3 regions of the Catellatospora sp. NPDC049133 genome follow, and region 3 is predicted to be linked to each of the others. Evidence: predicted binding sites of a transcription regulator. Region 3 holds the regulator's gene; each other region holds the start of a gene.
What was found. The regulator HrcA, encoded in region 3, represses chaperone genes, less so after heat shock. The targets are predictions, from matches to a motif close to GGTTNGCACNCTCNNNNNGAGNGTGCNAACC.
Positions count from the first base shown of each region.

Region 1: a site for HrcA is predicted at 7,254-7,284, ahead of groL (chaperonin GroEL). Genes of this name have one in related genera too.
Region 2: a site for HrcA is predicted at 3,946-3,976, ahead of AB0B35_RS10855 (FmdB family zinc ribbon protein). Genes of this name have one in related genera too.

Region 1 covers NZ_JBEZDT010000011.1:188,175-197,639, forward strand. Annotated here, with positions in the region: gene AB0B35_RS15275 (glycerol-3-phosphate dehydrogenase/oxidase) at 1-155, opposite strand, end outside; gene AB0B35_RS15280 (S8 family serine peptidase) at 226-2,817, shown strand; gene AB0B35_RS15285 (GNAT family N-acetyltransferase) at 2,829-3,722, shown strand; gene AB0B35_RS15290 (sugar porter family MFS transporter) at 3,780-5,201, shown strand; gene groL (chaperonin GroEL) at 5,532-7,154, opposite strand; gene AB0B35_RS15300 (hypothetical protein) at 7,343-8,206, opposite strand; gene AB0B35_RS15305 (hypothetical protein) at 8,203-9,192, opposite strand; gene AB0B35_RS15310 (cold-shock protein) at 9,354-9,465, opposite strand, start outside.
Region 2 covers NZ_JBEZDT010000008.1:25,298-34,762, reverse strand. Annotated here, with positions in the region: gene AB0B35_RS10890 (PHP domain-containing protein) at 1-98, shown strand, start outside; gene AB0B35_RS10885 (MarC family protein) at 127-744, shown strand; gene AB0B35_RS10880 (PD-(D/E)XK nuclease family protein) at 985-1,815, shown strand; gene AB0B35_RS10875 (Fur family transcriptional regulator) at 1,913-2,377, opposite strand; gene AB0B35_RS10870 (DUF2231 domain-containing protein) at 2,526-3,011, shown strand; gene AB0B35_RS10865 (translation initiation factor 2) at 3,016-3,303, opposite strand; gene AB0B35_RS10860 (hypothetical protein) at 3,366-3,539, shown strand; gene AB0B35_RS10855 (FmdB family zinc ribbon protein) at 3,613-3,927, opposite strand; gene AB0B35_RS10850 (5-formyltetrahydrofolate cyclo-ligase) at 4,032-4,622, opposite strand; gene AB0B35_RS10845 (diguanylate cyclase) at 4,786-7,356, shown strand; gene AB0B35_RS10840 (UTP--glucose-1-phosphate uridylyltransferase) at 7,366-8,316, shown strand; gene glp (gephyrin-like molybdotransferase Glp) at 8,318-9,465, shown strand, end outside.
Region 3 covers NZ_JBEZDT010000031.1:7,587-17,051, reverse strand. Annotated here, with positions in the region: gene AB0B35_RS30125 (serine hydrolase domain-containing protein) at 1-1,118, opposite strand, end outside; gene AB0B35_RS30120 (histidine triad nucleotide-binding protein) at 1,129-1,482, opposite strand; gene AB0B35_RS30115 (SDR family oxidoreductase) at 1,506-2,270, shown strand; gene AB0B35_RS30110 (16S rRNA (uracil(1498)-N(3))-methyltransferase) at 2,468-3,202, opposite strand; gene dnaJ (molecular chaperone DnaJ) at 3,293-4,423, opposite strand; gene hrcA (heat-inducible transcriptional repressor HrcA) at 4,466-5,488, opposite strand; gene AB0B35_RS30095 (DUF4870 domain-containing protein) at 5,717-6,217, shown strand; gene hemW (radical SAM family heme chaperone HemW) at 6,224-7,438, opposite strand; gene AB0B35_RS30085 (enoyl-CoA hydratase-related protein) at 7,456-8,274, shown strand; gene AB0B35_RS30080 (hypothetical protein) at 8,363-9,235, shown strand; gene AB0B35_RS30075 (phytanoyl-CoA dioxygenase family protein) at 9,409-9,465, shown strand, end outside.

The DNA of each region.
Region 1 (9,465 bases), on a different contig from region 3:
CGCGAGGCGGCGTCCAGCGCCGCGCCGACGCCGGTCACCCCGCCCCCGACGACCAGGACATCGAACTCTTCGTCGCGAAGCCTGCGCAGGTCGGCTGCGCGGCGCTCCGGGGACAGAGCACCTGCGGCGAAGCGGGACACGCTGCGGTCACGCATTCCACCAAGGTACCGTGCGGCTGTGCTCCCACACGGTGACAGCCAGGGTGTTCCACCTCATGTTCCGACCGTGCCCCCGTCCGCGCACGCGGATGCCGCACCGCGCTCGCCGGTCGGCGCGATCGTCGCTGCCGTCCTGGTCGGAGTGTGGGCGGTCGTCGTCGCCGTGCTCTCCCAGTACGGCCTCGTGCTCGCCGCGCAGGTGCTGCTCCAGCTCGGTATGCAGCTGCCCGGCTTCCTCTGGCCGCTGGCGGGTCTCGTCGTCGCGCTGCTGGTCGGCCTGCCTGCGCTGCTGCTGGCCCTGCTGCCCAAACACGAGCCGGTACGGGCGACCGGCCGCGCCTTCTTCCTGGGCGCGCTGGCGCTCGGCGGGGGCAGCGCGCTGCGCCTGATCCCGGCCACCGCCAACGAGCTCTACCTGCTGTCGTACGCGGTGCTCGCCGGCGCGGCCGCGTTCCTGCTCTACCGCCGCGCCACCCGCCCAGCCGCACCCACCGCCGCACCCGACGCCGTGGCAGACGCCTCGGCCGGCGAGGACGACCCCAGCGAGGAGAGCCCCCGCGAGGACAGCCCCGGCACGGACCGCCCCGGTGGCGCGGCACCCGCGGCGGGCGACCCCGCGGCGCTCGGCTGGGCGGTGCTCGCCGGTGTGCTGGTACTGGTGCCGTACCTGTGGGCGGGAGCGCTGGGCGGGTTCACCGAGTCCATCGCCGCCGCGCTGGCGGCGCTCGCCACGGGCGCGCTGGCCATGGCGATCCTGGGACCGGGCCTGTGGCGGCACTTCACCGACCGCGGGCGGCCGACCCTGGTGCTGTCCGGCGGCCTGGTGGCCGGGGTGGTGCTGGCGCTGCTCGCGGGCGGTGCCGGAGCGGCCGGGGCGCAGGTGCTGCTCCTGCTGGTGCTGCCGCCGCTCGGGTTCGCGATCGCCGCGCTCGTGCCCGGCTCGCCGCGCGGCTGGACCACGCTGATCATGGTCGCGCTCGCCGCGTTCGGGCCGCTGGGCTACGTCGACCCCGACGAGATGAACCTCGGCCTGATCGGCCGCGACGTGCCGTACTACGCCGTGCTGGCCGCCCTGATCGCCTGGCTGGTCGCGCTGGCGCTCGGCGTCGCGTACGGCGTCGGCCTGCTGCGCACCGTGCGCGACCCGGCCGCCGCGCCGGAGACACTCGGCCCGCCGAACCAGTGGCCCGGCGCCCGGCCGGCCGGGACCACCTGGCCCGGTGCGCAGCAGCCGTGGCCGGGCACTCCCGCCCCGGTTGTCCGCGAGCGCGCGCAGGTCGTGCCGCGTACCGGCGGAAGGGCGCTGGCGGCTGGGCTGGCCGCCGCGGTCGCCCTCGGCGCGGGGGTCTACTACCTGACCGCGGGTCAGCCGGGCTTCTTCGGCGACCAGCTGTTCGTGGTGATGAAGGAGCAGGCCCCGCTGGCCGGGCTGCCCACCACGACCGGCCTCGGCACCGGGCGCGATCAGCGGGTGGACGCCGTCTACCGGCGGCTCGTCGAGCACGCCGACCGCACCCAGGGCGCGCTGCGCACCGAGCTGGACCGCTGGAACCTGTCCTACCAGCCGTACTACCTGGTCAACGCGATCCTGGTGAACGGCGGCCCGGAGGCGCGGGTCTGGCTGGAGTCCCGGTCCGACGTGGACCGGGTGCTGACCGACCAGCGGCTGCGCCCGCTGCCCGCCGAGATCCCCATCCAGCGCGGCCCCGTGCGCCAGGCGCCGACCACCGCGCAGTGGAACCTGAAGATGGTCGGCGCGCCGGACCTGTGGCAGCGCGGCGTGACGGGCAAGGGCATCGTCGTCGGGTCTTCCGATTCCGGGGTGGACGGCTCGCATCCCGCGCTGGCGGCGAACTTCCGCAGCGGCGACGACTCCTGGCTGGATCCCTGGTCGGGCAGCCGCACGCCGATCGACCACAACGGCCACGGCACGCACACCACCGCCACCGCGGTGGGGCGCGACCTGGTCGGCGTGGCCCCGGACGCCCAGTGGATCGGCTGCGTCAACCTGGAACGCAACATGAGCAGTCCGTCCCTCTACCTGGACTGCATGCAGTTCATGCTCGCGCCGTACCCGCACGGCGGGAACCCGTTCACCGACGGCCGCCCGGCCCGCGCCCCGCACGTGCTCAGCAACTCCTGGAGCTGCCCGCCGCTGGAGGGCTGCGACGCCACGGTGCTGCAGCCCGCGACGTCCGCCCTGGCCGCGGCCGGGATCGCGTTCGTCGCGGCGGCCGGCAACACCGGGCCGCAGTGCGGTTCGCTGGACACCCCGCCGGCCACGGACCCGGCGGCGATCACCATCGCCGCGGTGGACCGGACCCGCCGGATCACCTCGTTCTCCAGCCGGGGACCGGTCGGCCCGAAACCGGACCTGGCCGGGCCCGGCGAGGCGGTGCTGTCGGCGATGCCCGGCGACACGTACGCCGAGCTCAGCGGTACCTCGATGGCGACACCGCACGTCGCCGGGGTGATCGCGCTGCTGTGGTCGGCCCGGCCCGAGCTGGTCGGCGACCTGGCCCGCACCCAGCAGCTGCTGCGCGACACCGCGCAGCCCGCGCTGCTGGCCAACGCCGCGCCCGCCTGCGCCACCGAGGCCGCCCAAGCGGGGGCGGGCATCGTCAACGCGGCGGAGGCGGTCGTCGCCTCCGCCAGGTAGGCTTCCCCTCCATGATCACCCCTTACGAGCCGCTGCACCGGGCCGCCGTGGTCGATCTTCTCGACCGGTCGCTGCTGCCCGAGGACGCGGCCGAGGCGGCCGACATCGTCGAATTGCTGAGCGGCTCGGCGGGCTTCGTCGCAATCGACGGCGACGCGATCGACGGCGACGTCGTGGGGGTGGCGCTGGCGTCGACGGGCCGCAAGGACCCGGCGGTCGGCCACCTGGACCTGCTGGTCGTGGACCCCGCGTTCCGGCGGCAGGGCCTGGCCCGCGAGCTGGTCGGCGCCGTCGAGGGGCAGCTGCGGGCGCGTGGGCTCACTGCGGTACGGGTCGCCGGCAACCCGCCCACGCACGCGTGGCCCGGCGTGGACGTGCGGTACACCCCGGCCGTGTGCGCGCTGACGGCGCTCGGGTACGCCCACGACCGTACGGCCTGGAACATGACCGTGGACCTGGCCGAGGGCTCGCCGGCGCTGCGGGAGACCCGGACCGCGCAGGAACGGCTCGCCGCCGCGCACGTCGTCGTACGCGCGGCGACGACCGACGACCTGCGGGAGCTGCGGCCGCTGATCGCCGCCGAGTGGGGCCCGGCCTGGGTCGCCGAGGTGGAACGGGCCGTCGGCGGGACCGGTGGCTGCCACATCGCCATCCGCGACGGGCAGCCGATCGCGTTCGCCGCGTGGGGCGGCTGCCGCCCGAGCTGGTTCGGCCCGATGGGCACCCTGCCCGCCGCGGCGGGCCTGGGCATCGGCGGCGTCCTGCTGCGACGGTGCCTGCGCGACCAGGCCGACCGCGGCATCACCCGGGCGCAGATCGGCTGGGTGGGACCGGTCCCGTTCTACTCGGGAGCGGCCGCAGCCGTTATCGAGCGGGTCTTCTTCCTCTTTCACAAACCGCTATGAGTTGGGCTTTTTTCGCATTTCAGATTAGAACTGGTGGTTTCGGGGCACCATGAGGATGTGGCAGCCCCGACCAGCCCCATAGCCGAACCCCATGAGACCAAGGGCGCGGCGATCATGGTCGCCGCCGCGGCGGCGGTGGGCGGTTTCCTCTTCGGGTACGACACCGCGGTCATCAACGGCACCGTCGACGCTCTGCGCAACACCTTCCACCTGGGCTCGGTGGCGCTCGGCTTCGTCGTGTCGGCGGCTCTGCTGGGCTGTGCCGTCGGCGCCTGGTTCGCCGGCCCCCTGGCCGACCGGCTCGGCCGGGTGCGGGTGATGCTGATCGCCGCGGCGCTCTTCATCGCCAGCTCGATCGGCTCCGGCCTCGCCTTCAGCCCCGTCGACCTGACGTTCTGGCGGATCGTCGGCGGTCTCGGCGTTGGCGCGGCCAGCGTCATCGCGCCCGCGTACATCGCCGAGGTCTCGCCCGCGCACATCCGCGGCCGGCTCGGCTCGCTGCAACAGCTCGCCATCGTCAGCGGCATCTTCGTCGCCCTGCTGGTCGACTACCTGCTGGCCGACGTGGCGGGCGGTGCGATGGAGGCGGTGCCGTGGGGCGGCGCGGCCTGGCGCTGGATGTTCGCCTCGGCCGCCGTGCCCGCGGTGATCTACGGGGTGCTGGCGCTGCAGATTCCGGAGTCACCCCGCTACCTGGTACGCCGCGGCCGCCTGGCCGAGGCCCGCGACGTGATCAAGCGGCTGATCGGCGGCGACGTCGAGAAACGCATCACCGACATCAAGCGCACGGTGGCGGGCACCACCGAAAAGGTCCATCTGAACGTGCTCAAGGGCCCCAAGTTCGGGCTGCTGCCCATCGTCTGGGTCGGCATCCTGCTCTCGGTGTTCCAGCAGTTCGTCGGCATCAACGTGATCTTCTACTACTCGTCGGCGCTGTGGGCGTCGGTGGGTTTCAGCGAGTCCGACGCACTGCTGATCACGGTCATCACCAGCATCACCAACATCGTCACCACGCTCATCGCGATCGCCCTGGTCGACAAGGTCGGCCGCAAGCCGCTGCTGCTCGTCGGCGCGGCCGGCATGGTGCTCACCCTCGGCACGATGGCCTGGTGCTTCTCCACCGCCGCCCAGACGGTCGGGCCCAACGGCGAGACGCTGACCACGCTCAGCCCCGCGATCGGCAAGGTCGCCCTCGTCGCCGCCAACCTGTACGTGGTCGCCTTCGGCATGAGCTGGGGCCCGGTGGTCTGGGTCCTGCTGGGCGAGATGTTCAACAACAAGATCCGCGCCACCGCGCTGGCCGTCGCCGCCGCCGCGCAGTGGATCGCGAACTGGCTGATCAGCACCACGTTCCCGGCCCTGTCGAACATCGGCCTGACCTTCGCCTACGGCCTGTACGCCCTGTTCGCCCTGCTCGCCTTCGTCTTCGTCTGGAAGGCCGTCCGCGAAACCAAGGGCCGCGAACTCGAAGCCATGTGACCCGCCCACGGCCGGCGCGGCCGGTTCGGTCCGCCCACTCACCATGATCGTTCGACTTGCCTGGCACCTGTGCGTATCTTGAGCCCGCTTTCGCCCACCTGCCTGGCAAGTTGAACGATCATGGCGGCGCGGCACAGCGCGGCACAGCGCGGCACAGCGCGTGGGAGGGCGCGGCACAGCGCGGCGGCGGGGCTGGGCGCGGGGCGGGGCGGGGCGGGGCGAGACGGGAAGGCCCCCGAGCCGGAGCTCGGGGGCCTTCGTCGTGTTCAGGTGTTGCGGTGGATCTGATCCGGACGGATCAGCCCTGATACCGCTTCTGATCCTGACGGATCAGAAGTCCATCTCGCCACCGCCGGGGCCGGCCGGCGCAGCGGCGGCCTTCTCCGGCTTGTCGGCCACGACGGCCTCGGTGGTGAGGAACAGGGCCGCGATCGAGGCCGCGTTCTGCAGCGCCGAACGGGTCACCTTGGCGGGGTCGAGGATGCCGGCCTTCAGCAGGTCGACGTACTCGCCGGTCGCAGCGTTGAGGCCCCAGCCGGGCTCCAGGTTGCGCACCTTCTCCACCACGACGCCACCCTCGAGGCCCGCGTTGACGGCGATCTGCCGCAGCGGGGCGTCGAGCGCGACCTTGACGATGTTGGCACCGGTGGCCTCGTCGCCCGAGAGGTCCAGCTTCTCGAACGCGGTCTTGCCGGCCTGCACGAGCGCGACGCCGCCACCGGCGACGATGCCCTCCTCGACGGCCGCCTTCGCGTTGCGAACGGCGTCCTCGATGCGGTGCTTGCGCTCCTTGAGCTCGACCTCGGTGGCCGCGCCGACCTTGATGACCGCGACACCGCCGGCCAGCTTGGCCAGGCGCTCCTGCAGCTTCTCACGGTCGTAGTCGGAGTCCGACTTCTCGATCTCGGCACGGATCTGGTTCACCCGGCCGTTGATCTGGTCGGCGTCACCGGAGCCGTCGACGATCGTGGTCTCGTCCTTGGTGACCACGACCTTGCGGGCGCGGCCCAGCATGTCGAGACCGGTGCTGTCGAGCTTGAGGCCGACCTCCTCGGACACGACCTGGCCACCGGTCAGGATCGCGATGTCCTGCAGCATGGCCTTGCGGCGGTCGCCGAAGCCCGGCGCCTTGACGGCGACGGACTTGAAGGTGCCACGGATCTTGTTGACGATCAGGGTCGCCAGGGCCTCGCCCTCGACGTCCTCGGCGATGATCAGCAGCGGCTTGCCGCTCTGCATGACCTTCTCGAGGATCGGCAGCATGTCCTTGACGTTGCTGATCTTGCCGTTGACGATGAGCAGGTAGGGGTCCTCCAGGACCGCCTCCATGCGCTCAGGGTCGGTGATGAAGTAGGCCGAGTTGAAGCCCTTGTCGAAGCGCATACCCTCGGTGAGCTCCAGCTCCAGCCCGAAGGTGTTGCTCTCCTCGACGGTGATGACGCCTTCCTTGCCGACCTTGTCCATCGCCTCGGCGATGATCTCGCCGACGGTCGGGTCAGCGGCGGAGATCGAGGCGGTGGAGGCGATCTGCTCCTTCGTCTCGACGTCCTTGGCCAGCTTGGAGAGCTCCTCCGCCACCGACGCGACGGCGGCCTCGATGCCCCGCTTCAGGGCCATCGGGTTCGCACCGGCGGCAACGTTGCGCAGGCCCTCGCGAACCAGCGCCTGGGCCAGGACGGTCGCCGTCGTCGTGCCGTCACCGGCGACGTCGTCGGTCTTCTTGGCGACCTCCTTGACCAGCTCAGCGCCGATCTTCTCGTACGGGTCCTCGAGCTCGATCTCCTTGGCGATGCTCACACCATCGTTGGTGATGGTGGGGGCACCCCACTTCTTCTCGAGCACGACGTTGCGGCCCTTGGGGCCGAGCGTCACCTTTACGGCGTCAGCGAGGACGTTCATTCCCCGCTCGAGGCCGCGGCGAGCCTCCTCGTCGAACGCGATAATCTTGGCCATAACGGCGTTGTCCTCCTGGACAATCCGAGGTCGGAGAGCTGGCCCGCGACGACCGGCTGCCACCATTCGGCAGCCCCGCAACTCCGACTTCTGGTCTCGTATTGGCACTCACACGAGGAGAGTGCCAATCACCTGTTTAGCACTCTCGCCCCCCGAGTGCAAGCGAACACGGGATGATCACAGATGGTTCACCAGGTGCGGCCGAGTTCGATGACCACCGGCTCGGCGCCGTCCGGCGCGGGATCGGCCGACGGCCCGCCGGGCATGCCGGGCACGGCCACCCGGTGCAGGTAGGCGACCGTGAGCGCGGTCATCGTCACGGCCGACGTCAGCACGCCGAGAACCGAATTCGTCGTCAGCTGCAGGCTCCACGGCAACGCGTACAGCACGTCGGCCTGGAGCGCCTGCGTCAGCACGAGGTCGGCCAGTTCGTCGGCGGCCCAACCGAACGCCAGCACCGCCACGATCTGCCCGATCGTGGCCGCGCGGCTGTGCGCCAGCAGCCATGCCCGCATTGGCCCACGCCGTTCGAAAAGCACGACCAGCGGCAGCAGCGCGGTGGCGAAGGACAGATACCAGCCGCCGACGGTCATCACGGTGGAAAGGGTCTCGACCGACGAGATCGAGTACGGGTAGTCCGTGAACCCGTAGAAAACGTAGAAGCTGGCCGCGGCACGGATCAGGCCGACTCCGGCCAGCCACAGAGCCAGTCGGCCGCCCCGCCGCACCCCCAGTCCCAGCGCCACGCCGACCCGCACCCGGCGGCCCTCGCCGGCCCCGCGGAGCACCTCGACCCCCGCCGCCCACGCCCAGGCGGTGCACACACCCGACAGCACGGCGGGCAGCACGTAGACGCCGACGATATAGACGGGTTCGTCAAGACCCAGCCCCGGGCTGGGTCCGAAGGTGCCGGACAGCAGCAGCCCGCCGACGGCGAGCAGGGCGACCCCCTCGGTGACCACGCTGATCGCGAGCACTCGCCACCAGCAGGCCCGCAGCAGGGCCAGCGTCTCGCGAAGCCAGGAAGGCCGGGCCGGGGTCTGCTCGATCACCGCGCGGCCAGCTCGTCGACCAGGCGTCGGGTGGAGACGGTGTCCTCTGCGCCGCGACGCTCGGCGTACGTGATGAGGATGCCACTGAACAGCACCATCGTCAGCGGGATCTCGATGACGGCGGCGAGCAGGGTGACGCCGCCGGTCACCGCGACGGCCACGGCGGTGTCGCCCGGAGGCACGACCGCGGTGCCGATCGCGCTGAGCATCCGCTCGATGACAGAGCCGGCGAACAGGGTGAGGCCGAGCAGTAGCAGCCGTCCGGTGGTCGGCCAGAACGCGTTGTGCAGCAGCGTGCTGGACCGGCGCAGCGGGCTGCCGCGCTCGAACAGGAACGCCGGGCCGAGCAGTGCGATCACCAGCATCAGGTATCCGCCGACGAGCAGCACCGGGATCACCCCGATCAGCGAGGCGATCTGGACGCAGCACGCGGCGACGGCGACGACGCCGAGGCCGACGAGCAGGTAGGCCAGCACGTGCCAGAGGGTGAGGCCGAGCATCCGGCGCAGCCCGTAGCGCATCGCCTCGCCGACCGTCACCGGCAGCCCGGCCGCCTGCCGGACGGCCAGGTGGGTGGCCGCGGCGTAGCCGAGCATCTGCAGCAGCAGCACGACCACCACGTACGCCGCCACGGTCGCCAGCAGCGTGGCGATCAGCTCCTCGGCCATGTCCGAGCGGCCGAGGATGCTCAGGTCGAAGCCGCCGCCCGCGATCACACCGGCGACCAGCAGCACGCCGAACACGACGGTCGGCAGCAGGTGGGTCAGCGCGAAGATGACGAGCAGCTGCGACCACCCGCGCCGCAGCACGCCGCCCACCCGGTAGGTCCACCCGCTGAACCCCTGCACGGCCGGGTTGACCAGCGGGTCGTGCTCCGGACCGAAGTCCGGCGTCGCCGCGCGGTATGCCTCGTCGGGCGGCCGGAAACCCTGCTCGGACGGCAGCGGCTCGCCGGCGTCGTAGGGGTTCGGGGTGGGCTCGGACATGTGCTGCTCCAGGTCGGAGGGAGGGGCCGCCCAGTGTGGCACGCCCGCGCCCACGCCGCTGTCCCCTGCGGCCCGACGCCGTATCCGGAAAAGCTGGAAGGGCCCCGATCCTGTGGGATCAGAGCCCTTTCCGTATTACTCAAGCTTTGATGGCCAAGCGGTCAGGCGATGACCCGGACCTTCTCAGCCTGGGGGCCCTTCTGGCCCTGGGCGATTTCGAACTCAACGCGCTGACCGTCGTCGAGCGCCTTGTAGCCGTCCATCTCGATCGCG
Region 2 (9,465 bases), on a different contig from region 3:
AGGTGCGCATCGGCGAGTTCACCACGGCCCCCGAGGCGCTGGAGCGGATCGTCGCCGGTGCGACGGGCGCCACCCCCGTCACGGGAGTCGCCGGATAACCCTTGCCAGTCGTGCTATGCATCCGGTGTGGATTGGAAGTTCTTCGGCGAGGTCTTCGTCACCCTGCTCGTCATCACCGACCCGCCGGGAATGGTGCCCATCTTTCTCGCGCTGACCGGGGCATTGCCCGCCCGGGACCGGCACAAGGCCGCCACGCATGCGGTCGCGCTGGCCCTCGGCGTCATCGCCGTCTTCGCGGTGGCCGGCCAGACCATCCTGGACTACCTGCACATCCAGCTGCCCGCGCTGCAGGGCGCGGGTGGCCTGCTGCTGGTCCTGGTCGCGCTGGAACTGCTGACCGGCAAGGCCGACGACCCCGACCAGCAGTCGACCTCGAACATCGCCCTGGTGCCGCTCGGCACGCCGCTGCTGGCCGGCCCCGGTGCGATCGTGGCGACGATGCTGTTCGTGCAGCGGGCCGACAGCACCGCGCAGTACGTGGCGATCGGTCTGGGCATCGTGGCGGTCATGGTCGCGGTGTGGCTGGTGCTGCGCTACTCCGGGATCATCGTGAAGGTGCTGCGGCCCGGCGGTATCGAGGTGCTCACCCGCATCGCCGGTCTGCTGCTCGCCGCGATCGCGGTCCAGCTGATGGCCGATTCGATCGGCGCCTTCGTCGAGCTGTTCACCACCGCGCATCCCTGACCGGGGCCGGTCGGGCGGTGCGGGGCACATTCCGTTCGGAATATACGCCGGCCCATCTCGTCGACTTCGATCTCGTGGGAGTCGACGAGATAGGCCAACGTCTGTGAAGAACGGGTTCTCGGGCGAGCGGGCGGGCGGGTCGGCTCGCGCGTGTCCGACCGGGCTGGCACGATCTGCCAGGTGAGCCGAACCCCCAGCCCCCGCCGCGGCAAGGACGTCCCGGAGCAGCTCGGCTTCGACATGATGCCCGAGCGCCTGTTCGTGTGCACCCCGAGCAAGCTCTCGTCGTACGCCGACTGCCCGCGCCGTTACCGGCACACCTACCTCGACCGGCCCGCGCCGCAGAAGGGGCCCGCCTGGGCGCACAACTCGCTCGGCGCGAGCGTGCACACGGCGCTGCGCAACTGGTGGGACCTGCCCGTGGAGCGGCGGGACAGCGCTGCGCTGCCGCGGCTGCTGAGGGCGACCTGGGTGCGTGAGGGCTACCGCGACGACGAGCAGGAGCGGGCGGTCTACGAGCGGGCGCTGGGCTGGCTGGAGGCGTACACCGCCGATCTGGACCCGGAGCTGGAACTGCTGGGCGTCGAGCGCACGGTGGCCGCGAAGACGGCGGTGCTGGCACTGAGCGGCCGGGCGGACCGGATCGACGCACGCGGCGGCGAAGCCGTGATCGTCGACTACAAGACCGGCCGCACCGGTCTGGACGCCGACGACGCACGCGGCTCGCTGGCGCTGGCGTTGTACGCGTTCGCCGCCGAGCGGGTGTTCCGCCGCCCGTGCCGCAAGGTCGAGTTGCATCACCTGCCGACCGGCACGGTGGCCGCGCACGAGCACACCCCGGAGTCGATCGCCCGGCACGTGTCCCGGGCCGAGGACACCGCGCGTGACATCGTGGCGGCGGAGAAGGCGCTCGCCGACGGCACGCCCCCGGACGAGGCCTTCCCGACCCGGCCGGGCAGCCTGTGCAGTTGGTGCGACTTCCGCCGGGTGTGCCCGGCGGGCGCGCAAGCTCCGATCAAGGAGACCTGGGCCGCCGTGGAGACGACCCCGACCGGCCCCGTTCCCGCCTAGATCACTCGACTTGCCTGGCACCTGGGCGAATGGCGTTCCAAGATACGCACAGGTGCCGGGCAAGTAGGACGATCTTGACGGCGCTGGCCGGTTCGGGTCAGGCCGGGGTGTCGGGGGTGCGGTCCTCGGCGGCGAGTTGCTGGCAGGACGGGCACAGGCCCCAGTAGGTGACCTCGGCCTCGTCGAGGGCGAAGCCGTGCGTCTGGCTCGGATCGAGGCAGGGTGCCGCGCCGACGGCGCAGTCCACGTCGGCGATCGCGCCGCAGCCGCGGCAGACGATGTGGTGGTGGTTGTCGCCGGAGCGGGCCTCGTAACGGGCGGGGGAGCCGGCGGGCTCGATGCGCCGGGCCAGGCCCGCGCGGGCGAGCGCCCCGAGCACGTCGTAGACCGCCTGGGTGGAGACCGAGTCGAGGCGCTGCCGGGCCTGCCGCGTGATCTCCTCGACCTCGAGGTGGCCACCCTGCCCGAGGATGTCGAGCACGGCGAGCCGCGGCCGGGTCACCCGCAGGCCCCGCGCGCGAAGGAGAGCCTGCGGCTCGATGTCGCCGTACATGAACACCATTTCAGCAGCTAACTTGGATCTCCTCAAGAAAAGGTCCGATATACGTGCTCTGCGACACGGGCCATTCCCCCTCTGTCCCATCGACGTGGGCGGGTCTAGGCTCACCTTGACCTTGGGTACGCACCCCCGGAATCCACGTGGAGGCACAGTGTTCGAGGAACTTCTCGGCCTGCCGGCTCACCCCCTGCTCGTGCACGCCGCAGTCGTGTTCGCCCCGCTGCTGATCGCCGGCGTGGTGGTCTATTCGTTCGTGCCATCCGTGCGCCGCTACATCGGCTGGGCGGTGCTGCTGCTCGGCGTCGCCGCGCCGATCGCGCTGTGGTTCGCGCGCCAGAGCGGCGAGGCCCTGTTCACGACGCTCGTCGAGAAGGGCTACCCGCCGCAGATCCTCGCCCAGGTGGACCTGCACAAGGACTTCGGCGACGCGGCGGCCTGGGCGGGTACCCTGCTCGGCGTGCTGGCGATCGCGCTGGTGCTGTTCACGCACTCGGCCGCGAAGAAGCCGGCGACCAGTGGTTCGCGTGCCGCGGGCTGGGCGCTGGTCGCGCTGAACCTGCTGGCCGCCGGAGCCACCGCCTACTACGTCTTCAAGACCGGCGACACCGGAGCGCAGGCGGTCTGGAGCAACATCTGACGGGTCAGGTCCGCCACTGCAGGCATGCGACCAGGATCAGCACGACGCCCGCGGCGATGCCGAGCGCGTTGGTGAACCGGTCCGCGCGCTCCTCCGCGAGGTCGATCGCGTCGTGGTCCAGTTCGGGCAGCCGCCGCGGGGGCACGACGCGCGGGGCGACCTCCGGGTGCCAGCCCGGCGGGGGTGGCACGGCGGGCGGCGGGCCGGGGTACGCCGCGGCGGCCTGCACGGCGTCGGCCCCGTCCGCGGACGGCGTGGGCCGGCGCCACTGATCGTCGGCGGGCCGGTTCACGAGGGCCGACCCACTGGCAGGCGGCGGGACCAGCCGATCCCGGCTGGTCCTATGCTGCGATGGTGAGCAGTGACGCTGTCCCCGGCGGTCGCGACGACGACCGCGTGGTGGAGTTCGACGACGAGAGTCCGGTGCTGCCGGAGCAGACCCGTGACGACACGGACCGGGGCTGGGGCGAGCGGTCGTGGAGCAACGACGACCGGCTGCGCGACGAGCGCCCGCCGCACTGGGACTGACCGCCGGCCACAGCGATGGCGGGGCTGACGCACCGCCGTACTATAGCGCGGAACCGGACATTGCGGACGTAGCTCAGGAAGCGCTGCTGCTCGCGGTCGACGACGAGGTGCTCGACGACGGCGTGCTGCTGCTCGACGAGGAGCTGCCGCCATTGGCCGAACTGCCGGACGACGAGCTGCTCGATGCCGCGGGGGCCGTGCCGGAGCCGCTGCCGCGCGAGTCGGTGCGGTAGAAGCCGGATCCCTTGAAGACCACGCCGACCGAGGAGAACAGCTTGCGCAGGGTGCCCTCGCACGTCGGGCACTCGGTCAGCGGCTCGTCCGCGAACGACTGCACGGCCTCCAGCTGGTGACCGCAAGCGGTGCAGGCGTACTGGTAGGTGGGCACGTTCCCCTCCATGATCATTGCTGGCACTCGGGTATACCGAGTGCTAATAGTGCCTGACCGCCCCGCGACGTGCCAAGTGGCTGTCGCCGATCACACTGTGCGGGTCAGCCGGGAATGCGCCGCAGGCCGCTCGGCATGAGCACCCCGTCAACCCGCTGGTCGTGCGCCTCGGTGGGGATCTCGTCGAGCAGTTCGCCGTCGTACAGCAGCGCGATCACCGGCGTGTCGCCGTGTATCCGGGCCAGGGCGCGGTCGTAGCTGCCCCCGCCGCGGCCGAGCCGCGTGCCGCTCCGGTCGACCGCGACCGCCGGGACCAGCACCAGATCGGCCGTGGTGATCCCCGTCACGCCGTGGCGCGGACCGGCGGGCTCGCGCAGCCCGAAGGCAGCGGGCAGCAGCGACTCCGGCCCGGCGTAGGCGGCCCAGTCGAGATCGCGGTCGGGCCGCAGCACCGGCAGCAGCACCCGGGTCACGCCGGGCGTGGCGGCCAGCCGGTCGGGCAGTCCGGGGCCGCCGGGTTCGCCGGCCATCGGCACGTACGCGCAGACGGTCAGCGCCGCACCGGGCTCGACCAGCTCCGGCAGCCGCGCGGCCAAGGCCGTGTCCGCCTCGTCGAGCGCGGCCGGGGTCAGCGCACGGCGGGCCGCCAGCACCGCGGCGCGCAGTTCGCGCTTGGTGGGCACGGGCGTCGTCACCGGGGGGAGCCCGCCCGGATCTGACGTCGTTCAGGGTTCGCCGCGGCGGTTACTGACAAAACGGAATATTCACTCATAACGTCCTCAGGTTGTACAAGCGACGCATCCTAGTTCGACGTTCGCCGTTGACCCCGGTGACTTCACCGCCGCCGAGGGGGAAAGTGTGACACTGCGCGCCCGGCTCACCACCGCCTTCCTGGCGGTGGTCCTCAGTCCCGTCCTGCTCGGCGCTTTCTTCGTCGGCACGATGGTCAGCAAGCTGTCCCACGAGCGCGCCACCGAACGGCTGGCCGTCGCCGCCGGCTCGGTGCGCACCTCCGTCGGCTCGCTCTGCGGTCAGCTGCGCGCCGTCGCCGAGGGCGTCGCCGCCGCGCCGGCCGACCAGCGCCTGGCCACCGCCGAACGCATGGTCGCCGCGGGCCTCGCCGGCGGTGTGCACATCGACACCGGCGTCGACGGCGTCACCACCGCCCAGGCCCCGGCCCCGCCGTGGGCCGACTGCGCCGGGCCCGACCCGCAGGTGCGACCGGACGCGGTGGCCGGGTTCGAGGCGCTGTCGGCCCGGGTGCCGCTGGCCGGCCCGAACGGCGAGCCGACCGGCACCGTCTCGGCCGCCCTCACCGTCGACGGCGACCTGATCCGCCGCCTGGCCCAGGCCAGCGGCGCGCAGCTGACTCTGCTGCCCGGGGCCGGTGTCCCGGCGGGCGCGTCCGCCGCCGACCCCGACCTGGCGGCCGACCCCGACGGCACCCTCGGTGAACCGGCCGACACCGCCGACGACATGGATGACACCGAGAACGATGCGGGGGCCATCGGCGGCATGCCCGGGGCTGTCCCGGGCGGTATCGGCGCGATCGGCACGGGTCCGGGCGCCACCGGAACGAATGGCGCCCCCGCCGGCACCGCAACGAACGGCCAGGCCCTCGCGGGTGCCGGGGCCGATGGCGTAGCAGCAGGCGTGCCGGCGGGGCAGCCCGGCGACCTCACGGGCGGCGCGCTGCCCGTCGACCCGACGGCCGACGGGCCCGGCAGCGCCGATGCCGCCGCTCCAGGCGGCCCGGCGGTCGGGCCGGACGCGGCGCAGGGCACCGGCGTGGCCGGGGACGAGCCGGTCGGCGGTGACTTCGGCCGCGAGGTCGACCTCGCTCCCGCTCCGGAGGAGACCGCCCCGGGCGGGCCGGTGCACACCACGATGCTCGGTGCGGATGCGGCCACCATCAGCGGGTACGCGGGCAGGCTGGGCGACGGCGCGACCGGCTCGGCCGACAACGGCCACCTGGTGGCCCGGATCGGGCCGGTGGCCGGGGAGCCGCTGCCGCTGGCCGTGTCGCTGCCCGCCCGCCCGCCGACCGGTCTCTACCTGCTGCTCACCCTCGTCGTTCTGATCACCGCCGGGGTGGCCGTGACGGTGGCCTGGTGGCTGGCGAAGACCGCGACCGAACCCGTGGTCGAGCTGGCCGCGGCCGCCGACCGGGTGGCCGGGGGCGACCTGGATGCCCGGGTGCCGGTCCGCGGCAACGACGAGATCGGCCGGATGGCCACCGCGTTCAACCACATGACCCGGGAGCTGCACACCTACGTGGCGGCGTTGACGGCCAGCCGGGACCAGCTGCGCGGGCACCTGGGCGTGCTCGGCGACACCCTGTCCAGCACCCACGACCTGGACCGCATCCTGCGGGTCATCCTGCAGACCGCGCGGCACGCCACCGGCGCGTCGGCCGGCATGGTGCTGCTGGCCGACCCGGCCACCGGCGCGCTGGTCGGCCAGTGCACCGAGGGCCTGCCCGAGCAGTGGACGACCGGCGAGCGGGGCACCCTGCGGGTGCCGTACGGGCTGGGCCTGACCGGTTCCGTCGCCGCCACCGGGGTGCCCCGGCTGGGCCGCGTCGAGCGGGACGGGCCGCGGCTGGACCCGGGCGAGCCGGACTGCCGTACGTACATGGTGGTGCCGTTCTCCGCGCCGGGGCTGGGTGAGGCGAGTTCGTTCCCGCAGCCGGGGGCGCTGCCCGCGGCACGCGGCGTGCTGGCCCTCTACGACCGGCTCGGCCGCGACGAGTTCGACGACTCCGATCTGGTCACCCTGCGCACCTTCGCCGGGCAGGCCGCGGTCGCGGTGGACAACGTGCGGGTGCACGAGGAGGCGCAGCGGCTGTCGGTGACCGACCCGCTGACCGGGCTGTTCAACTACCGCTCGCTGCGCGAGTCGCTGCGCCGGGAGTCCGAACGGGCGGTGCGCTTCGGCCGGCGGCTGTGCGTGCTGGCCCTGGACCTGGACCGGTTCAAGGAGATCAACGACACCTACGGCCACGCCGCCGGGGACGCCGTGCTGGCCGAGTTCGCCCAGCGCATCCGGTACGAGATCCGCGAGGTCGACGTGGCCTTCCGGCACGGCGGCGAGGAGTTCGTGGTGCTGCTGCCGGAGACCGACGAGGTGGGCGGCGTCGCCGTCGCGGAGCGGTTGTGCGACGCGGTGCGCCGTGAGCCGATCATCGTGCCGGCCCGGGACGGCGGCGCAGACCTCTACGTCAATGTCACGGTCTCCATCGGACTGGCCGTGCTGCCCGACCACGGGTCGCAGGGCGCCGGGGTGCTCCAGGCGGCCGACGAGGCCCTGTACGCCGCCAAGGCGGCCGGGCGCGACACCTTCCAGGTCGCGCTGCCCGGCGGGATCCTGTGCCCATCCGGCGGCGCGTCGAGCAGCCCACAAGCCCCTCGACAGGCTCGGGGCCGTTAGTCTCGCGACATGTCGGAGCACACCCCCCACGCACAAGCGCACGGTCAGCGGGCCACCAAGGCGGTCATCCCGGCCGCCGGACTGGCGACCCGGTTCCTACCGGCCACCAAGGCGGTGCCCAAGGAGTTGCTGCCGGTCGTCGACCGGCCGGTTCTGCAGTACATCGTGGAGGAGGCGTCGCGGTCGGGCATCAACGACGTCCTGCTCATCACGGGTCGCGGCAAGACCAGCATGGTCGACCACTTCGACCGACAGCCCTACCTGGAGGCGCGGCTGGAGGCCAAGGGCGACCTGGAGCGCCTGGCCGCCGTCCGCGGGACCTCGGAGCTGGCCGAGATCTACACCTGCCGCCAGGGCGAGCCGCTGGGCCTGGGCCACGCGGTCTCCTACGCCGAGTCCCACGTGGGCGACGCCCCGTTCGCGGTGCTGCTCGGTGACGAGTTCACCGAGGAGTCGCAGCCGCTGCTGCCGCAGATGATCGAGCTGCAGTCGCGCACCGGCGGCATCGTGCTGGCCTTCATCGAGATTCCGCAGGACCAGGTCAACCGGTACGGCATCGCGTCGGTCGCCGACGCCGGTCCCGAGTACGCCGATGTGGACAACGTCGTGCGGGTCACCGGGCTCGTGGAGAAGCCCGCCGTTGACGAGGCCCCGAGCAACCTGGCGGTCGTCGGCCGGTACGTGCTGCCCGGCACGATCTTCGACGCGATCCGGCGCACCAAGCCGGGCAGCGGCGGCGAGATCCAGCTCACCGACGCGATGGCGCTGCTGCTCGCGGAGGGCACGCCCGTGCACGGCATCGTGTACCGCGGGCACCGCTACGACACCGGCATGCCGCTCGGCTACCTCCAGGCCGTCGTGCAACTGGCCAGCGAACGCGACGACCTCGGCCCCGCCTTCACGGCGTGGCTGAAGTCCTTCGTCGCGGGCCTCGACCGCAATGCGGGGAAGGCCTCCTGACATGACCGCCACGGTCAGGTCCACTCCGGACCCCGTCCATCTCGACGCGGCAGCCGCGGCCGAGCTGACGCCACTCGCCGACTACCTGGGCAGCGTGCTGCGCAGGCTGCGGGCGCTGCCGGCGTTGGATCTGGACCTGACCCAGGCGCACGGCAACGTGCTGGCCGACAACGTGGTGGCGAGCCACCCGTACCCGGCCTTCGACCAGGCCGCGATCGACGGTTACGCGGCCCGGTCCGAGGACGTCGCCGCGGCGGCCGCGGGCCGGCCCGCCCGGCTGAACGTGGTGGGCGACCTCGCCGCGTCCAGCTGGCGGCCGGCCAGGCTCACGCCAGGCACCTGCTTCTCCGTCGCCGCCGGGGCGGCCCTGCCGCAGGCCGCCGACGTGGTGGTGCCGATCCGCTGGACCGACCAGGGCATGGCCTCGGTCGAGGTCTACCACCCGGTCAAGCGCGGTCTGGGCGTACGCCGCACCGGCGAGATCGTCGCCGAGGGCATGGTGCTGGCCCGCGCCGGGACCACGGTCACTCCCGCACTGGTCGGGGCGCTGGCCGCCAGCGGGATCGGGCACGTCGTGGTGCGGCCCAGCCCGCGTGTCGTGATCGTGTCCACGGGCGACGAACTCGTCGAGGCGGGTCGGGTCTCCCAGGCCGGGCAGGTCGTCGACGTCAACTCGCACGCGCTGACCGCGGCCACCGCGGAGGCGGGCGCGCACGCGTACCGCGTGGGGATCTGCGACGACGACCCGGAGGCGCTGCGCGCGCTGCTGGAGGACCAGACGCTGCGCGCCGATCTGATCATCACCACCGGCGGGTCCGGCACCGGGCCGGGCGACATGGTGCGGCGCATCCTGTCGCGCCGCGACGGCAGCCGCGCGGGCATGGTGACCTTCACCGACGTGTCGCTGTACCCGTGCGGCACGCTCGGCTTCGGCACCGTCGGCAGCGCCGAGGAGGTGCCGATCGTGTGCCTGCCCGGCGAGCCCGGGGCCGCGCTGATCGGCTTCGAGGTGCTGGCCCGGCCCGTGATCCAGGTGCTGGCCGGGGCCGAGCCGGTGTTCCGGCCCTCGGTGCGCGGCCACCTGCTGGAGACCGTCGCCTCGCCGGGCGGGCTGCGCGAGTTCCGGCCCGCACTGGTCGCCGAGCGCCG
Region 3 (9,465 bases):
CCCTCGCCCCACCAGCGGCCCAGCACGCTGCGCAGGTGCTCGGGGGCGGGCTCGCCCGGGGTCCACGGCGCGACGTCGACCGGGTCGGCGGCCAGCGCCTCCTCGATCAGCCGGTGCGGCAGGTCGATGATCGCCGAGGCGGTGCCGGAGGAGGCCAGCACGGCTGCGGCCATACCCCCCGGATTGCCGGGGCCGCCGTGGCGGCCGCACGCGGCAGCCAGGAAGCCGGGCATCGCGCCGTTGTGGCCGACGTGCAGCACGCGGCCCTCCCGGGGCCACAGCATCAGGCCCAGGCCGACACCCGAGCCCCAGAGCGTCTCGTTGCGCGGCGTGAGCGGCCAGCGCGCCTCGGCGAGGGTGTCCGCGGCCAGCACCGTCCCGTCCGGGTCCACCGAGGCCGGGTCGGTCAGGAACGCCGCCCAGCGGGCCTGGTCGGCTGCGGTGCTCCACAGCTGCGCGGCCGGGCTGACCGCGCCGAAGTCGGTCGGCGGCTCCGGCCGGGCGTGGTCGGAGTACTCGTCGACCAGGTAACCGGTCGCGGCATGCGCGGGCGCGGCGTACGTGGTGTGGTGCAGCCCCAGCGGGCGGCAGATGCGCTCGTCGACCAGGTCCCACCAGTCGCCGCCGAGCCGCCGCGCGGCAAGGTGCCCCAGCAGCGCGAAGCCCAGGTTCGAGTAGTGGAAGCGGCGCGCCGGCGGGTGGATCGCCTCGGTGCGGGCCAGGTCGTCGAGCAGGCCCGGCAGGTCCGGCGGGCTCAGCGTGTCCCACACGTCGCCGACCGGCTCACGCTGCAGGCCCGCGGTGTGCGACAGCAGCCGCCGGATGGTCAGCCCGCCGTGCGCGGGCACGTCGAGGTGAACGCCGATCGGGTCGTCGAGGTCCAGCAGGCCCGCGTCGCGGCACTGCAGCACCAGCACCGCCGTGAAGGTCTTCGTGATCGACCCGATCCGGAACGGGGTGTCGGCGTCCAGCGGCGCGCCGGGATTGCCGGACCCGCCCACCTGGAATGTCCACAGCGGACGGTCGTCGCGGCGCAGCGCCACGCTGAGGGCGGGCACCCGGGCCTCGGCCTGTACGGCGCGGACCAGGCGTTCGAGAGTGCGGTTCAGGTCTGCCACGGCGGCGAGACTACCCGGTGAGATCGCCGTCCATGTCGACGCCGCCGAGCACGTGCGCGTGCGCGTGGAACACGGTCTGCCCCACCGAAGCGCCGGTATTGAAGATCACCCGGAAGCCCTCGCCGACCACGCCCTCAGCCGTGGCCACGTCGGCGACGGTGGCCAGCACCTCGCCGGCCAGCGCGGAATCGCCCGCGGCCAGCGTCGCGACGTCGGCGTAGTGCTCCTTCGGGATCACCAGCACGTGGGTGGGGGCCTTCGGCGCGATGTCCCGGAAGGCCAGGGTGCGCTCGGTCTCGGCGACCACCGTCGCGGGGATCTCCCCCGCCACGATGCGGCAGAACAGGCAGTCGGCAACGGTCACGAGACAGATCGTAGGCTGCCCCCATGTCCGATTCACGAGCGGTGCTGGTCACCGGGGCGTCACGCGGCGTGGGCCGGGCCGTCGCGGCCGCGTTCGCCGCCCGCGGCGACCGCGTCGCCATCCACCACCGCGACTCCGCCGACCTCGCCGAGTCGCTGCGGGCATCGCTGCCCGGCCAAGGGCATGCGGTCGTACGCGCGGACCTCGCCGACCCGGCCGCCGTCGCCACGATGGTCGACGCCGCCGCGCAGGCGCTGGGCGGGCTCGACGTGCTGATCAACAACGCCGGGCAGGCCTACCCGCATCCGATCACCGGGGTCACCTACGAGCAGTGGCAGGAGCTGTGGACGCGCACGCTCGCGGTGAACCTGACCGGCCCGGCGAACGTCACCTACTGCGCGGTCCGGCACATGCTGGCCCGTCCCCCGGGCTCCCCGTCCGCCCGCGTGATCAACGTGGGCTCCCGCGGGGCCTACCGCGGCGAGCCCGGCCAGCCCGCGTACGGCGCGGCCAAGGCCGGCCTGCACGCCATGGGCCAGTCCCTGGCCGTGGCGCTGGCCCCGTACCGCATCGCCGTCGCCACCGTGGCCCCCGGCTACGTCCAGGAGGACGAGACCAACGCCGCCTACAAGGTCCCCCGGGGCGCCGAGCACGCCGCGCAGAGCCCGTTCGGCCGGGTCGCCCGCCCCGAGGAGATCGCCGCCGCCGTCCTCTGGCTCGCCGACCCCGCCGCCGAGTGGGCCTCCGGCGCCGTCCTCGACCTCAACGGCGCCTCCCACCTCCGCTGACCGAGAGCCAAGGTCATCCGACTTGCCTGGCAGATGTGCGTATCTTGAACGCGCTTTCGCACAGGTGCCTGGCAAGTCGAGCGATCATGGCGGACGCGCCGCGGTCGGGCGCTCACCTCGCGGCGGTGGCCGGGCGCGGCCGTCACGGCGGTGGGTGCAGAGCAAGCAAATGGGTGCAGAGCAAAGTCGCTCGGGAGTCACCAGCGGTGCAGGCGGGTGGCGAGCACGCTGAGGGCCGCGACACCGGCCGTCGAGGTACGCAACACGTTCTCGCCCAGGCGCACCGCCACCGCACCGGCGGCGAGGAACGCCGTGATCTCGGCGTCGTCGATGCCGCCCTCGGGGCCGACGACCAGCACGATCTCCCCGGCGGCGGGCAGCTCGACCTGGGACAGCCGCTCGGTGGCCTCCTCGTGCAGCACGTACGCGGCCGAGGCCGTCGTGAGCCGCTGGACGAGCTGTTTCGTGGACAGGTCGGGGTCGCCGCCGACCACGGGCAGGAACGTGCGGCGGGCCTGCTTGGCGGCCTCGCGGGCGACCGCCGCCCACTTCTCTCGGGATTTCGCGCCCCGGTCGCCGCGCCACTGGGCGACGCTGCGCGACGCGGCCCAGGGCAGGATCTCGTCGACCCCGACCTCGGTCATCGCCTGCACGGCCAGTTCACCGCGGTCGCCTTTGGCTATGCCCTGGGCGACGGTGAGGCGGGGGTCGGGCGCGTGGGCGTACCGCAGCTCGGTCACGGTGAGGTCGAGCGTGCCCTTGCCGACGGCCGCGACCACCGCGGACGCCATACCGCCGCGCCCGTCGGCGAGCAGCAGCGCCTCACCCACCCGCAGCCGCTGCACGGTCGCGGCATGGTGGCCCTCCGCCCCGCCGAGTGTGTAAAGCCGCCCCGAGGGCAGCTCGTCGACAAGAAACAGCGGCGCGCTCACGGCAGACACCCTCCAATGGTGATCATGAACTTATGGCACCGACACACCGTCGAACCGTGCCATAAGTTCATGATCAACGCGGAAAAACCGTCAGTGGCCGTTGAAGGCGTCGCGGACTCGGGAGAAGAAGCCGCCCTGCTTGGAGAGTTCGGCGACCTCCTCGCCGCGGGCGCGGGCGAACTCGCGGAGCATGCGCTCCTGCTCGCCGTCGAGGCGGGTGGGGGTGCGGACGTCGAGGTGCACGAAGAGGTCGCCGCGGCCGGTGCCGCGCAGGTGCGGGACGCCCTTGGCGCGGATGCGCAGGGTCGAGTTCGGCTGGGTGCCGGGCTTGACCTCGACCTGCTCCTCGGAGTCCAGGGTCTTGATGGTGAGGCGGGTGCCCAGGGCGGCCGCGGTCATCGGGACGGTGACCTTGCAGTGCAGGTCGTCGCCCTTGCGCGCGTACACGTCGTGGGCCCGCTCGTGGATCTCCACGTACAGGTCGCCGGACGGGCCGCCGCCGGGGCCGACCTCACCCTGGTTGGCCAGCCGGATGCGCATGCCGTCCTCGACGCCGGCCGGGATCTTCACCGTCAGGCTGCGCCGGGTGCGGACGCGGCCGTCGCCGGCGCAGGTCGGGCACGGGTGCGGGATGGTGGTGCCGAAGCCCTGGCAGGCGTTGCACGGGCGCGACGACACGACCTGGCCCAGGAAGGTGCGCTGCACCGACTGCACCTCGCCGCGCCCGCCACACGTGTCGCAGGTCTGCGGATGGGTGCCCGCCGCGGTGCCGGCGCCGGAGCAGGTGGTGCACAGCACAGCCGTGTCCACGGTGATCGGCGCCTCGACGCCGAACGCGGTCTCGAACAGGTCCAGGTCCAGCCGCAGGATCGCGTCGGCACCCGGCCGGGTGCGCGGGCGCGGGCCGCGCGAGCCGCTGCCGCCGAAGAAGGCGTCCATGATGTCCTGGAAGCCCACGAACGGGCCGCCGCCGGGGCCGCCCGGACCCGCGCCGCCTCCGCCCGGCGCGAGCGGGTCGCCGCCCAGGTCCACCATGCGCCGCTTCTGGTCGTCGGAGAGGACCTCGTACGCGTTGTTGATGTCCTTGAACTTCTCCGCCGCGGCCGGGTCCGGATTGACGTCCGGGTGGTACTGACGGGCGAGCTTGCGGTAAGCCCGCTTGATGTCGTCGGCGTCGGCGTCCTTGGGAACGCCGAGAATGCCGTAGTAGTCCTTGGCCACGCTGTCCTCAAGCCTCGTTCAGCAACAACAGGAAATTCGGAATCAATGTCCCAGCATCTCGCCCACGTAACGCGCCACGGCGCGAACGGTGGCGATGGTGCCGGGGTAGTCCATGCGGGTCGGGCCGACGATGCCCATCCCGCCCACGACGGTCGCGCCCGGACCGTAGCCCGTGCTGACCACCGAGGTGGCCCGCAGGTCGACGACCTCGTTCTCGTCGCCGATGCGCACCCGGGCCGCGCCCGACTTCACCTCGTCGAAGAGCTTGAGCAGGATGACCTCCTCCTCCAGCGCCTCCAGGATCGGCCGCAGCGCGCCGGTGCTCAGGTCCAGCGGGCCCATCCGGGCCAGGTTCGACGTGCCGGCCAGGGCCAGCCGCTCCTCGTGCCGCTCGACGAGGGTCTCCAGCAGGACGCTGACCAGCGTGCTCATGGTTGCCTTGCCCTGCGGCTCGGCCCGCTCGACCAGGCCCTGCACCAGCGGCGGGGTGTCCACCAGCTTCACGCCGACCAGGGTCGCGTTGAGGGTGCGGCGCAGCTCGGTGATCTCGTCCGGCTCCACCGGGCCGGGCAGTTCGACGACCCGCTGCTCGACCCGGCCGGTGTCGGTGATCATGACGAGCAGCAGCCGGGTGGTGGAGACCGGGACCAGTTCCAGATGGCGTACGGCCGAACGGGTCAGGCTCGGGTACTGCACCACGGCGACCTGGCGGGTGAGCTGCGCGAGCAGCCGCACCGCGCGGTGCACCACGTCGTCGAGGTCGACCGCGCCGACCAGGAACCGCTCGATCGCCCGGCGCTCGGCCGGGGAGAGCGGCTTGACCCGCGACAGCCGGTCGACGAACAGGCGGTAGCCCCGGTCGGTGGGCACCCGGCCGGCCGACGTGTGCGGCTGGCGGATGAAACCCTCCTCCTCCAGCACGGCCATGTCGTTGCGCACGGTCGCCGGCGACACACCCAGGGCGTGCCGCTCGACCAGCGCCTTGCTCCCCACCGGCTCCTGCGTCGCGACGTAGTCCTCGACGATGGCACGCAGCACTTCAAGCTTGCGGTCATCCAGACCCATACGCACCTCCCGGCTGGCACTCGTCGTGAGTGAGTGCCAGTCTACGTGGGCGGTCACCCGGACGGCATAGGCGTGGTGACGGGGTAGACATCGCGCTCTACCGACACCGGGCGCGACCATCGGCAAAGTGGACGGCAGGTGAACTCGGTCATTCGGGTGGCACAGTGTCGCCTATCGGTCACGGGTGTTGACTGGCGCCGATTGATCCACAGACCTAGCCTGTCGGGCATGAGTGAACCCACCCCGCCCGGCTCCTCGGAGCCGCCGGTTCCTTCGGCCCCCTCTTACGAGCCGCCGGCCCCGGCAGCGCCGCCGTCGGCCCCCGCGTCTCCCCCGCCGTCCGCACCCGGCGGCTACACCCCCCCGCCGTCCGTCGGCGGCCCCGCCCCGGTCGGCTACGCCAACCCGGACGACAAGACCTGGGCCCTGGTCGCCCACTTCGGTGGCGCGCTGACCTGGTTCGTCGCGCCGCTGGTCGCGCTGCTCGTGAAGGGCAACGAGTCGCCCACGGTCAAGGCGCACGCGACCGCCGCGCTGAACTTCCAGATCCTCTGGGGCGTCATCAGCATCGTGAGCCTCTGCGTCGGCAGCTGCCTGAGCTGGCTGATCCTGCCCATGGTGCTGTTCTTCGTGCCGCTGTTCCCGCTGATCATGGGCGTCATGGCCGGTGTCAAGGCCAACAACGGCGAGCTGCCGAAGTACCCGCTGACCATGAGCCTGATCAAGTAAGTCGGGTCACCAGGCCAGCAAGGAGTGGACCACCGCGTCCGCGAGGAGACGGCCGCGCAGCGTCAGTGCTGCGCGGCCTTCTGCGTACGCGGAGGGCTCCAGCAGCCCGTCGGCCAAAGCCTGCCCGGCCGCGGTGCGCCCGGCCTCGTCCAGCACGCCGAGCGGCAGGCCCTCGCTCAGGCGCAGCCGTAGCAGCACGTCCTCGGTGTGGCGCTGCTCTTCGGTCAGCACCTCCCGGCCCAGACCCGGGGAGAGCCCTTCGCCCAGCCGGGCCGCGTACTTCGCCGGGTGCTTGACGTTCCACCAGCGCACCCCCCCGACGTGGCTGTGCGCGCCGGGCCCGAGGCCCCACCAGTCGCCGCCGCGCCAGTAGAGCAGGTTGTGCGCGCACCGGGCGGCCTCGTCGGCGGCCCAGTTGGAGACCTCGTACCAGTTCAGCCCGGCGGCGGACAGCGCCGCCTCGGCCGCCAGGTAGCGGTCGGCGGCCACGTCGTCGTCCGGGGACGCCAGCTCCCCGCGCCGGATCCGGGCCGACAGGCGGGTGCCGTCCTCCACGATCAGGGCGTACGCGCTGACGTGGTCCACCCCCGCGCCGACCACCGCGGCCAGCGAGGCGGCGAAGTCGTCCTCGGTCTCCCCCGGCGTCCCGTAGATCAGGTCCAGGTTGACGTGCTCGAACCCGGCCTCCCGCGCCTCGAGCGCGGCGGCCGGGGCGCGCCCGGCGGTGTGCTTGCGGTCCAGGATGCGCAGCACCCCGGGCGCGGCCGACTGCATGCCCAGCGAGATCCGGGTGAACCCGGCCGCGCGCAGCTCCCGCAGCGAGGCGGGGTTCACCGACTCGGGGTTGGCCTCGGTGGTGACCTCCGCTCCGGCGGCCAGTCCCCACGTGCTGTCGACCGCCTCCAGCATCCGGCCGAGCTGCGCCGGCTTGAGCAGGGTGGGCGTGCCGCCGCCGACGAAGACGGTGTCCACCCGCGGCGGGGCGGGCAGCACCTTCGCGGCCAGCGCCAGCTCGGCCAGCACCGCCTCGACGTAGCCCTCGGTGTCCGCGCCGCCCAGCTCCGAGGCGGTGTAGGTGTTGAAGTCGCAGTACCCGCAGCGGCTGGCGCAGAACGGCACGTGCAGGTAAACGCCGAAGCCGCGCCCGCCGACGTCGGCCAGTGCGGACTCGGGCAGGACACCGGTGTCGGGTACGGGTTCACCGTCGGGAAGCTGGGCCACGGCTCTAGTCTGCCCTCATGTCCTCACCTGACTCCCACCTCGTCCGGGTCACCCACGCCCGCGGCGTAACGACGATCACCCTCGACAGCCCGCACAACCGCAACGCGCTGTCGCACCGGTTGATGACCGAGCTGCTGGCGGCGCTGGCCGGGGCGAACGCCGACGACCGCGTACGGGTGATCGTGCTCGACCACACCGGCCCGGTCTTCTGCTCCGGCGCCGACCTGGCCGAGACCGCCGCCGCGGCGAAGTCCGGGCAGATGCCGGCCGCGCTGCTGGGTGACGTGCTGGGCGCGGTGGCCCGGTCGGCCAAGCCCGTGGTGGCCGTGGTGCGGGGACCGGCCCGCGCCGGCGGGCTGGGCCTGATCGCCGCCGCCGACCTCGCCGTGTGCACGGCGGGTGCCACGTTCGCCTTCACCGAGGTGCGGCTGGGGGTGGTGCCCGCGCTGATCTCCGCCACGGTGCTGCCCCGGCTGGCCCCGCGCGCCGCCGCGGAGCTGTACCTGACCGGCGACGTCTTCGACGGCCCCCGCGCCGCCGCGATCGGGCTGGTCACCGCGACCGCGCCGGACGACGACGTGGACGCGGTCGTCGCGCGCTGGTGCGAGAGCCTGGTCCGGGGCGCACCCGCCTCGCTGGCGACGACGAAGGAACTGCTGCGCCGCCGCCCGGAGCCGGAGCTGGACGCCGAGCTGGCGTACCTGTCGGAAATCTCGCTGCGGTTCTTCGGCTCCGCCGAGGGCCGCGAGGGAGTCGCCGCATTCCGGGAGAAACGGGATGCCGCTTGGGTTCCGCGGTCCGACGAGGACGGTGCCGTTGCGGCGGCCACCCCGTAGGGTGGCCTGAACGAGCCCGCGGCGGGGGCGGGCGGCTTGGGGACTTCGACAAGCCGCCCGCCCCCGCGCACATGTCGAGGAGGCCGCTGTGAAGGGCAAGCACGCGCTGACCGCCCTGGTGATCCTCGCCGTGGTGTTCGGCGTCGGCGGCTACCTCGCCCGGCAGCAGGTCGACGGCAAGCTCGAGATCCCGCTCCCCCGGCTCGGCGCGCCCGAGTGCGTGGCCCGCGCCGACGGCGAGGTGCGCCTGGACCCGGAGCAGATGGCCAACGCCGCGACCATCGCCGCCGTGGGGATCAGCCGCAACGTGCCCGACCGCGCCGTGATCGTCGCGTTGGCCACCGCCCTGCAGGAGTCGAAGCTGCGCAACCTGGAGCATCTCGGCGAGGGCAACGACCACGACTCGCTCGGCCTGTTCCAGCAGCGGCCCAGCCAGGGCTGGGGCACCGCGAAGCAGATCATGGATCCGCGGCACGCCGCCAAGCGCTTCTACACCAGCCTGCTGAAGGTCAAGGGGTGGCAGAAGATGCGGGTCACCGAGGCCGCCCAGCGGGTGCAGCGCTCGGCCTACCCGGAGGCCTACGAGAAGTGGGCCGAGGAGGCGACCGTGCTGGCCAAGGTGCTGACCGGGCAGCAGGCCGGCGGTGTGACCTGCGACACGTACAGTGACGAGCCACCGGCCGACGCCGCGACCGCGAAGGCGCTGGCCGACCGGATCAAGGCCGACTTCGGCACCGCCAAGGCCAAGGGCGTCACCGCCGAGGGCGCCGCCCTACGCGTACCGGCCGCCAACAGCAAGGCGGGCTGGCAGTTCGCGCACTGGCTGGTGGCCCAGGCGCCGATCACCGGGGTCACCCGGGTGACCTTCGCCGACCAGCAGTGGTCCGCCGGTGACCGCGCGTGGTCGAGCGCGGAGAAAGTGGCCGAACAGGTGGTGGCCGAGGTCGTCGCGGGCGGGTGACCCTGGTGGCAGGCCGCGCTGACGGTCCCCGCGCGACGACGTCACTCGGGAACGCGAGTTAGTATCGGCACTCGTTCGCGAAGGTTGCTCATCCCGGCACGCCACCCCCCAAGTCGCGCGCCCCGATCCTGCCTTCGACTGTGCCCAAGTCTGGAAGGACGCAAGGGGAGGACATGACCATCACCTCTCAGGAGCCGGCGACGGACTACGCGCCGCTCACCGACGCCGAG